DNA from 3 places in the Mesorhizobium sp. B2-4-17 genome. Region 2 is predicted to be linked to each of the others. Evidence: predicted binding sites of a transcription regulator. Region 2 holds the regulator's gene; each other region holds the start of a gene.

Region 1 (3,274 bases), on a different contig from region 2:
CGCCTCGTCGACATGGCTTGTCGTCGCATCGTCATGGCTCGCCAGAACGATGCCGCGCTCATGGCAGGCCGCCGCGATGAAGACCCGGTTTGGGCCGGAATTGCTTGCCGATTCGCCCATTCGCTTCTCGCAGAATTTCTGGAAGTCCTGGTCGCTCAGCTTCAGCTTGCGCTGGTAATAATAGGCATAGGTCTCGAGATTGACGAACTGGCGCTGGCCCGGCGCATGGTCCATCAGCGACGCCAATTTCACCCGGTCGTCAGTCTCGAAATTGGCAAAGGCCCGCAGGCAGTCCGGCGCCGAAACTTCGCAGCGCAGATGGATAAAGTGGTCGGCGCGCAGCCGGTCTTCCCGCACGCTGTCCTCGATCGCATCGGCGAGCTTGCGGATGTCGTCCGAGGTCAGGTCGGCGTCTTCATCCATGCCGACCCGCAAGGCGTCGAGCACGGTGGTGATGCCGGCGGTCGCGACCTGCGCGTCATGGGCGAGCACGGCCGCGATAGGGTTCCAGCGCACCTTCGGCCGCGGCGCGTAATGGCCTTCGAGATGGTCGGTATGCAGTTCGACCAGTCCCGGAATTATATAGTCGCCGCCCATGTCGTCGCCGGTTCGGGCAGCACCTGGATCGATGCCGGTGATTAAGCCGTCACGCAGCACCAGCGAACCCTCGACGATCTCGTCGGCAAGCACGATGCGGGCGTTGGAAAGAACAGTCTCGGCGGTCATTTCGGGCAGTCCTCGGTTATCTCCGGCCGGAGCTATTCCGGCAGGCGGTCAGGCGGTTTTTCTGGTCGGGCGCCGTCCCAGCGCGTGCTGCGAAAGCACCAGGAATGGCGCGCCTGGTTCGGGTTCGACGAACAGCGTCAGTCCATCCACCAGCACCGGCTGCCGAAGCACATCCGCGAACAGGCTGTCGATTGCCGCGCGCAGACGAGGGCTTTCCTGTGGCCCTGCCCGCCCGGACAGCGTCATATGAAAGCGGAACGTCTCGAAGACATAGGGGTAACCCCACTGGCAGAGATTGCGGAACTCGGCCGGCTTCAGCGAATCCGGACTGCGCCGTTCGATCTCGGCTTCGGTCAGCGGCGCACGGAACCGGTCGAAATCGCGCACGACGTCGTCGGCGAAGCGGTTGAGCGGCGGCAGCGGACCGTCCGGCACCAGCGCGAAAAAGCTGTCGATCTGGCTGACGACGAGACGCGGGATCGTCACCACCGGCGTCGCCTCGGCGAATTGGTCGAGTGCCGCGCGCAGCGAACTCTCTGTCTCGTTCACCGCAAGACGGAACGGAGCTTTCAGCGTCGCGTGGAAGCCATAGCGGCGCGCCGAAGCGGTGTGGAAGGCAACTTCCGCCGCCGCAAGGTCGGCCACGGCCTCAACCGGCTTTGTCGCCGCGCCGAACGGGTCGCGGCCCAGCCAGTTGGCGGCGATCCGCGCCAGCGGTTCGTCCTGCCGGGGGGCGAAATAGATGGCATAACGCATGGCAAGTCCTCATCAGATCCGTTGCCATAGGTGATTTCCATGACGGATTGACGAAGCTTTGAAGGGTTTTCGAAGGCAAATCGCTCCTCAGTTCCTTAGCCGACGATTTTTCCGAGCTGGACCAATAGCTTCACCGGTCCCGCCCCGATTCTCAGGCCTTCATCAACCATTCGTGCTCGGGGGCATTGTGGAATTTCCACGTCCGCTTGGGTCCGGCCATGACGTTGAGATAGTAGAGGTCGTAGCCGTGGCAGGCGGCGCAGGGGTGATAGCCCTTGGGCACCAGCACCACGTCGCCATCCTCGATCGCCATGGCCTCGTCCAGCGCGCGATGGCCATCCTTGTCGGCGTCGGTATAGACGCGTTGGAAGGCGAAGCCCTGCGGCGGGTTGAGGCGGTGATAGTAGGTTTCCTCGAGATAGGATTCGGCGGGCAGATTGTCCTGGTCATGCTTGTGCGGCGGATAGCTCGACGTATGGCCGCCCGGCGTGATGACCTCGACCACAAGCAAGGAATCGGCCGGCTCGCCTTCCGGCAGGATGTTGGTGACGTAGCGCGTATTGGTGCCCTTGCCGCGCACCTCCTGGCCGAGATCGTCCGGCCCGATCACCCGAACCGGCAACCCGCCGCCCAGGCCCGGCGCCGAGCAGACCGCCAGTTCCAGCTCGGTATCGGCTGTTACCGACCAGTCCGATCCCTCGGGAACATAGACCGACCACGGCTTGCCATCGAAGGGCGACATTCGCTCGCCGAGCACCCCAAGATCCTTGCCTCCGGTGGTGGCGGTGCCCTTGCCGGTCACGAACACCAGGCAGACCTCGCGATCGGCCGTTTGGCCCGAGGCACTTTCGCCCGGCTTCAGCCGATGCAGGTCGAAACCGACATACGTCCAGCCGGCGCTTTTCGGCGTCACATGGGCAACGCGGCCATGGCCCTTGTCGGCCTTCACCAGCAGTTTCGACATTTTTGTCTCCTATTCCGTTGGCTTGAAGGATTCCCTGAAGCCAAGCCGCCTGTTTGAAAGGGTGCAGTGCTTCTAACTTCGTCATCCTAGGGCGCAGCAAGGAGCGTAGCGACGCAGCGCAGACCCTAGGATCCATGCCAAGACTTTGAAGCTGGTGTGACGGTGCAGAATTCCGCTCCGCTGTGCCCTTCGGCCGAGGTAACGGCATGGATCCCAGGGTCTCCGCGACGGAGCTTCGCTCCTGCTTCGCCCTAGGATGACGAAGTTGGAAGGGCGCCGGCCGAAGATTTGCGAAGGCCATGCTAATCGCCAACGCATAGGATCAGTCACTCCTTCGCTTCGGGCTCGGCCGTTGCCTTGCTCTCGTCGGCCGGCTTGTAGAGGTAAAAAAACTGCCAGACGCCATAGCCGGCAAAGCCGAGCGCGATGACGCCCCAGAACGGCGTGCCGGTGGCGAACTCGATGACCGACCAGAGGACGCAGACCGCGACGACGGCGACGCGCCGCCAAAGTGGTCGGAAGAAGGGATGTTCGGAATCTTTCATCAGCCCAATCTATAGCAACCCGCCTCGCGGGGAACCCTCGCGTCAGGCATGCGGAAAACCTTGCGTTTCGACCGTGTAGCCGGCGGCCGTCATCACCCGCATCAGTTCCTTGTAGCCGACCTGCGCCATCCTGAGCGGCGGGTTCTCTTTCGGATCCTGCTCGGCCTCCACCACGAACCAGCCCTCATAACCATGATCGGCGAAGCGCTGCACGATGGCGCCGAAATCCAGCGAGCCGTCGCCCGGTACCGTGAAGGCGCCGAGCGCCACGGCATCGAGGAAG
Region 2 (3,274 bases):
TGCGTCGGCGGAGATGTACTTGTCGCCGGCGGCCTCGATCGCCTTCTTCATGGCGGCCTCGTCGGTCTTCCAGCGCTCTTCCTGGAAGTTGGACCAAGAAACGCCGATGACCTTACCCTTCGCCTGCGCGACCGACGCGAGCGTCAGTGACATGGCGACACCCGCCAGGATGGCGACTGCGAATCTCTTCATGATATCCTCCCTGCGCCGCGTATGGCGCGACCAAACTGACCCGAAGGCCGGCACAAAGGCTCTATTTTTTCGAGCCTCAAAAAAAATAGTGATGCATAGCCGGAAGGCTGTCAACAATGATTCTGATGGATTTTCAGGGCCGAGAACCTTTTTTCGGGCCCCGCAATAAATAAATGACATCGCCGGCCGCTTCTGCCAGTATTTGATCTGTTGCCGCAGTGTTCGAGGGGCACGACGAGCCGCGGCGACCGGGAGGATATTGGAAAGGCATGTCGGTCGGAATCCGCCACGACGATCTGCGCCGGCGCAACCGCGCAATGGTGATTGCGGCCGTGCGCCGGGCCGGCCAGCCCTCGCGCACCGAAATCGCCGCGACCACCGGCCTCAGCCACTCCACCATATCGGCGATTTCCTCTGATCTGATCGGCGAAGGTATCCTGGCCGAAGGCAAGCCGAGCGAGGCCGGCGCGCTCAAACGCGGCAGGCCGCAGGTCGGGCTTGGCCTCAATCCGGAAGCCGCAACGGTGATGACCGTGGTGCTGTCGCTGAATTTCCTGTCCGTCGCCGTCATCGACTATGCCGGCCAGGTCATATCAGAGGAACAGCGCCGGCTGGATACGCTGACCATGTCGCGCGATGCACTGATCGGCGAATGCGTCGCCATCGTGCGGCGGCGCCTGGAGGATCCCGACCTCGACGTGCGCAGCGTCGCCCGTATCGCGCTGGCGATCCAGGGCATCACCGACACCGATGCCCGGGCAATGCTGTGGTCGCCCATCACGCCGCAGACCGACATCGCCTTCGCCGACATACTCGAAGCCGAGTTCGGCATCCCCGCCACCGTGGAGAATGACTGCAACATGATGGCGGTGGCGCTGCGCTGGCGCGATCCGGAGCGCTACCGCGACGACTTCATCGCCATTCTCCTTTCGCACGGTATCGGCATGGGCCTGGTGCTGAAGGGCGAGCTCTTCACCGGCACCCATTCCTCGGGCGGCGAATTCGGCCATATGATCCATCGGCCAGGCGGCGCGCTCTGTCGCTGCGGGCGGCGCGGCTGCGTCGAAGCCTATGCCGGCAATTACGCCATCTGGCGCAACGCCAGGCAGCTCAGCGAGGACACCGAGCCGGTCGCCGATGTCAGCGACGCGCAGATGCGGGCGCTGGCGGCGACGGCGCGGCAAACGGACGGGCCCGAGCGCGAGGCCTACCGCAGGGCCGGCGAGGCGCTGGGCTACGGCCTCGGCAGCCTGTTCGCGCTGATCGATCCCGCCCCCGTCGCCATGGTCGGCGTCAGCGCCGCCGCCTTCGACCTGATCGAGCCGGCATTGCGCGAGGCCATCGCCCAGACCGCCGGCGGCCAGCACTCGAAATCGATTTCCTTCGACACCGAGCCCAACGAGTTGCCGCTGATCCGCGAGGGCTGCGCCATGCGGGCGCTGACCTTCGTCGACCAGGAGATTTTCGCGCCGGGCATGCAGGCGAAAGCCGGCTCCGGGAAGAACGTGGCCTGAATAAAGTCGCGCTCAATCCTCGCGGATTGCATACCCCGCACCACGAATGGTGCGGATGACGTCGGGCATGCGGCCGTTATTGACCGCCTTGCGCAACCGGCCGACATGCACGTCCACCGTGCGCTCGTCGATATAGATCGTCTCCCCCCAGACATTGTCGAGCAGCTGGCTGCGCGAGAACACCCGGCCGGGATGACGCATCATGAATTCGAGCAGGCGGAATTCGGTCGGCCCGAGCCGGATCTCGCTCTTCTTGCGGTAGACGCGATGTGATTCGCGGTCGAGCACGATGTCGCCCACCTTGAGCACGCTGGACAGCACTTCCGGCTTGGCGCGGCGCAGCAGCGCCTTGACCCTGGCCATGAATTCCGGTGTCGAGAACGGCTTGACCAGATAATCGTCGGCGCCGGTCGAAAGGCCGCGCACGCGGTCGCTTTCCTCGCCGCGCGCCGTCAGCATGATGATCGGCAGCCGCTCGGTCTCGGGCCGCATCCTTAGCCGGCGACAGAGTTCGATCCCGGACACCGCCGGCACCATCCAGTCGAGCACCAGGAGGTCGGGGACGTTCTCCTGCAGGCGAATCTCCGCCTCGTCGCCGCGCGGGACCACCTCGACCTGGTAGCCTTCCGATTCCAGATTGTAGCGGAGGAGCACGCCGAGTGGCTCCTCATCCTCCACCACCATGATGCGTGGCGCGATCATCGACTGGTCACCTCTAAGGCAATTCCAGGAAAAGTGTGAAGCGGTTTTCCGTCCGGAATTGCATGGAAACAAGAGAGAGAGCGGTTTTCCGTAAAACGGTGAACCGCTCTGACGATCAAGCCGCCGGCGCCGACATCGCCGTTTCGTCCTGCTTCGGACGATTCGCGGGCAGCTGCGTACCGGTCAGCACATAGTAGGCATTCTCGGCGATGTTGGTCACATGGTCGCCGATGCGCTCGAGATTCTTGGCGCAGAACAACAGATGCGTGCAAGCCGTGATGTTGCGCGGATCCTCCATCATGTAGGTGAGAAGTTCGCGGAACACGGAGGTGTATTTGACGTCGATACGTTCGTCATCGGCGCGCAGCTTGGCAAGGGCCTCGGCATCGTGCGCCGCATACTCCTCGATCACGCCCTGCACCTGGATCAGCACCAGCTGCGCCATGGCGTCGATGGAATGCGACAGGTCGCGCGGCGTGGTGGACAGGCCGACCGTACCGACGCGCTTGGCGATGTTCTTGGCAAGGTCGCCAATGCGTTCGAGGTCGCCGGCCATGCGGATCGACCCGACGACATGCCGCAGATCGTCGGCCATCGGCTGGCGCTTGGCGATCAGCGTGATGGCGCGGTCGTCGAGTTCGCGCTGGCGCGCGTCCATGATGACGTCGTCGGAGACAACGCGCTGTGCCAGCGCGTTGTCGGAGTTCAGCAGCGCCTTGGTGGCGCCGCCGACCATCGAGCTGGCGAGATCGCCCATGTCGCTGATCAGCCTGCTGATCTGTCCGAGATCCTCGTCGAAAGAAGCGACTGTGTGTTCGGCCATGATCCTGGTCCTCGTATGCGTGAGATCAGCCGAAGCGGCCGGT
Region 3 (3,274 bases), on a different contig from region 2:
AAGAGACGCATGTATCCTGTACAAGACAGATACTAACACCAGGAATCGACAATGCAAGATGGCAGTGCCTTGGCTGTTTCAGACAGCGAGAAGATCTCGGGCTCCCGTGAAAAGGGCCTCAACCGGGTGCTCGAGATTCTGGAGTTTCTGCACACGACGCAGAGGGCGATCGGGATCGGCGATCTTGCCAAGGGGGTGAACGCACCCCGCTCGACGACCTATACGCTGGTGCGATCGCTGGTCGATGCTGGCCTGTTGGAAATGGCCGGCGATGGCAACCGCGTCTATTTCGGCAAGAAGCTCTATCTCTATGGAATGGATTATGTGCGCGGCAACGACCTGCTGCGGCGCGGGCGCCAGGAGGTCGACAATCTGTCACGCGAGACGGGCGAGACCTCGGAATTGTGCATGCTGCAGAGCGGCCGCTACACCATCGTCCATTCAAGCCCGGGCAGCAGGCCGTTCCGCATCAGCTCGGCCACTGGCCTGCAGATACCGCTGCCCTGGACCGCGTCCGGCCGGCTGCTTCTAGCGGGGCTGGAGAGGGCCGCGATCGAAGGCATGGTATCGGAAGACGATCTCGTGCTGCCCGACGGCCGCAAGTTGCGGCTCGACGATTTTATCGCCGACATCGCCAAGGCGCGCGTCACCGGCTACTGCGTGACCTCGGGTCTGGTCGATGCCTACACCAAATGTCTTGCCGTGCCGGTCTTTTCAGCGCCAGGCAAGGTCGAGGCGACGATGTGCCTGGTGGTCCCGATCGATACGTCGCAGGAGCGGACCGGCAGCCTCATCGGCCTGCTGCGCGACCGCGCGGCCAGGCTCTCGATCGCAGGATAGGCGAACGCGCCTCAAGCGATGATGTCGGGAATGATCTTGTCTTCCAGCTTCATGAGCCGGTCTTTCAGTGCCAGCTTCTTTTTTTTCATGCGCTGGATCTGCAGCGGGTCGCAATTCATGGCGATCATCGCGTTGATCGCCGCGTCGAAATCGGCGTGTTCCTGCTTCAGCCGGGAAAATTCGAGGCGAATATCGGCCTGTTCCTGATCGGACATTCTTTACCGTCTGCACGTCTGCGGCACCCAAAACTGGGCCTGATTGGGCGGGGGCGGCAAATTTCTGCCACCGGCGCGCAGCCCATACCACATTTCACATTGTCGTGGAATGCTACCACGGATCATTCGACATCGCTGTCCGAAGGTGGCACAGTGTCACCGTGCCGTCACAGAAGCGACCTGCGGTGGACGTGCCTTTGACGGCTGCAATCGAGGAAACCATGAAAGGGAGAACCAATCATGTCTCTTGCATCCCATCTTGATGAGTTGCAGCGGAAACACGGCGACATTGAACGTGAAATCGATGACGCGATGAACCACCCGTCGGTGGACGACCTCGAAATCGTGAATCTCAAGCGACGCAAGCTGGCAATCAAGGATGCGATTGAGAAACTCAGGGCGCAACCGACCACGCATTGACCCTCACCTGATATAGCCGCTCACCTCTTGCGGTCTTGCTTGCCGGCGGTAAAAGCCGCCGGCGTGGTGAGCTTTGAGCGCTGCGCTACAAGCCGGTAGCCGATATCCTCTCATACGTTCCATGTCTCGGCCGCGCTGGGTCGCGCCCTGTTTTCAGGTCCGTCGCGAGGCTCAATTGCTGCCAGTGGCGACCTATCGCCATTGACAAGCGATCTTTGCTCCTCCACCTCATGCCCGGACTTCAGCGTATAGGCCCGGAGCGCCCTATGCGTCCACGTGGGTGCATGGCGCTTCAGAGACAAAAGGCTGCCGGCATGACCGGATATTTTTCCTTTCCCTTCCCCCGCCGCACCTCGGTCGGCGTCGACGTCGGCGGCGTGGTCGTCGGCGGCGGCGCGCCCGTTGTCGTGCAGTCGATGACCAATACCGACACGGCCGATGTCGACCAGACGGTGGCGCAGGTGGCGGCGCTGCACCGTGCCGGCTCCGAGATCGTGCGCATTACCGTCGACCGCGACGAGAGCGCCGCCGCCGTGCCGCATATTCATGAGCGGCTTCAGCGCCTCGGCATCGATGTGCCGCTGGTCGGCGATTTCCACTATATCGGCCACAAGCTTCTGGCCGATCATCCGGCCTGCGCCGAGGCGCTGGCCAAATACCGCATCAACCCCGGTAATGTCGGCTTCAAGGACAAGAAGGACCGGCAGTTCGCGGCGATCGTCGAAATGGCGATCAAGCACGACAAGCCGGTGCGTATCGGCGTCAACTGGGGCTCGCTCGACCAGGATCTGTTGACGCGGCTGATGGACGACAACCAGGACAAGGGTTTCCCGTTGACGGCGCAGGAGGTAACGCGCGAGGCGATCGTGCAGTCGGCGATCCTGTCGGCCGAGATGGCCGAAGAGATCGGCCTTGCCCGAGAGAAGATCATCCTGTCGGCCAAGGTCAGCGGCGTGCAGGATTTGATCGCCGTCTACACGGAACTCGCTACCCGCTCCAACCATGCGCTGCATCTGGGGCTCACCGAAGCCGGCATGGGCTCGAAAGGTATCGTCGCCTCGTCCGCCGCCATGGGCATTCTCCTGCAGCAAGGGATCGGCGACACCATCCGCATCTCGCTGACACCGGAGCCCAATGGCGACCGCACGCGCGAGGTGCAGGTTTCGCAGGAATTGCTGCAGACCATGGGTTTCCGGCAGTTCGTGCCGATCGTCGCGGCTTGTCCCGGCTGCGGCCGCACGACTTCCACCGTGTTCCAGGAACTGGCGCAGAACATCCAGGCGGACCTGCGCAAGAACATGCCGGTGTGGCGCGAGAAATATCCTGGCGTCGAGAACCTCAAAGTCGCGGTGATGGGCTGTATCGTCAACGGGCCAGGTGAATCCAAGCATGCCGATATCGGCATTTCGCTGCCCGGCACCGGCGAGACGCCGACGGCGCCCGTCTTCGTCGACGGCAAGAAGGCGGCGACGCTGCGCGGCCCTTCGATCGCGGCGGATTTCGAGAAAATGGTCGCCGACTATATCGAGCAGCGGTTCGGTCGCGGCGGCAAGGCCGCGGCAGAGTAAGTCCAATGCAGCGTTTCCCCTGGGCGACGCTGATCGTGTTATGTGGGCTGGGCTGGCCGGCGCTTGTTCAGGCCGACCCGCCGCAATCGGCCAAGCAGAGATTGATCGACAGGGTCTGCAATCTGATCCAGGCCTATGCCGACCAGAACGGCCTGCCCAGGGATTTCTTCGCCCGGCTGATCTGGAAGGAAAGCCGTTTCGATCCTAACGCCGTCAGCCCGGTCGGCGCCG

What was found. Region 2 encodes PhoB, which activates phosphate uptake and scavenging genes when phosphate is short. Its sites were predicted from a motif close to TGTCATNNANCTGTCAT; they were not measured.
Region 1: the regulator PhoB is predicted to act here: its motif matches at 1,522-1,538, upstream of FJ548_RS09390 (DUF1045 domain-containing protein).
Region 3: the regulator PhoB is predicted to act here: its motif matches at 1,210-1,226, upstream of FJ548_RS11940 (YdcH family protein).

The regions. Positions count from the first base shown of each region.
Region 1 is NZ_VFUX01000009.1:90,903-94,176, forward strand. It holds gene FJ548_RS09385 (alpha-D-ribose 1-methylphosphonate 5-triphosphate diphosphatase) at 1-726, opposite strand, end outside; gene FJ548_RS09390 (DUF1045 domain-containing protein) at 775-1,482, opposite strand; gene iolB (5-deoxy-glucuronate isomerase) at 1,634-2,446, opposite strand; gene FJ548_RS09400 (DUF3329 domain-containing protein) at 2,773-2,991, opposite strand; gene iolE (myo-inosose-2 dehydratase) at 3,034-3,274, opposite strand, start outside.
Region 2 is NZ_VFUX01000020.1:84,863-88,136, forward strand. It holds gene xylF (D-xylose ABC transporter substrate-binding protein) at 1-192, opposite strand, end outside; gene FJ548_RS17295 (ROK family protein) at 462-1,706, shown strand; gene phoB (phosphate regulon transcriptional regulator PhoB) at 1,719-2,408, opposite strand; gene phoU (phosphate signaling complex protein PhoU) at 2,524-3,231, opposite strand; gene pstB (phosphate ABC transporter ATP-binding protein PstB) at 3,257-3,274, opposite strand, start outside.
Region 3 is NZ_VFUX01000012.1:132,209-135,482, forward strand. It holds gene FJ548_RS11930 (IclR family transcriptional regulator) at 52-840, shown strand; gene FJ548_RS11935 (YdcH family protein) at 852-1,055, opposite strand; gene FJ548_RS11940 (YdcH family protein) at 1,296-1,475, shown strand; gene ispG (flavodoxin-dependent (E)-4-hydroxy-3-methylbut-2-enyl-diphosphate synthase) at 1,790-3,043, shown strand; gene FJ548_RS11950 (lytic transglycosylase domain-containing protein) at 3,049-3,274, shown strand, end outside.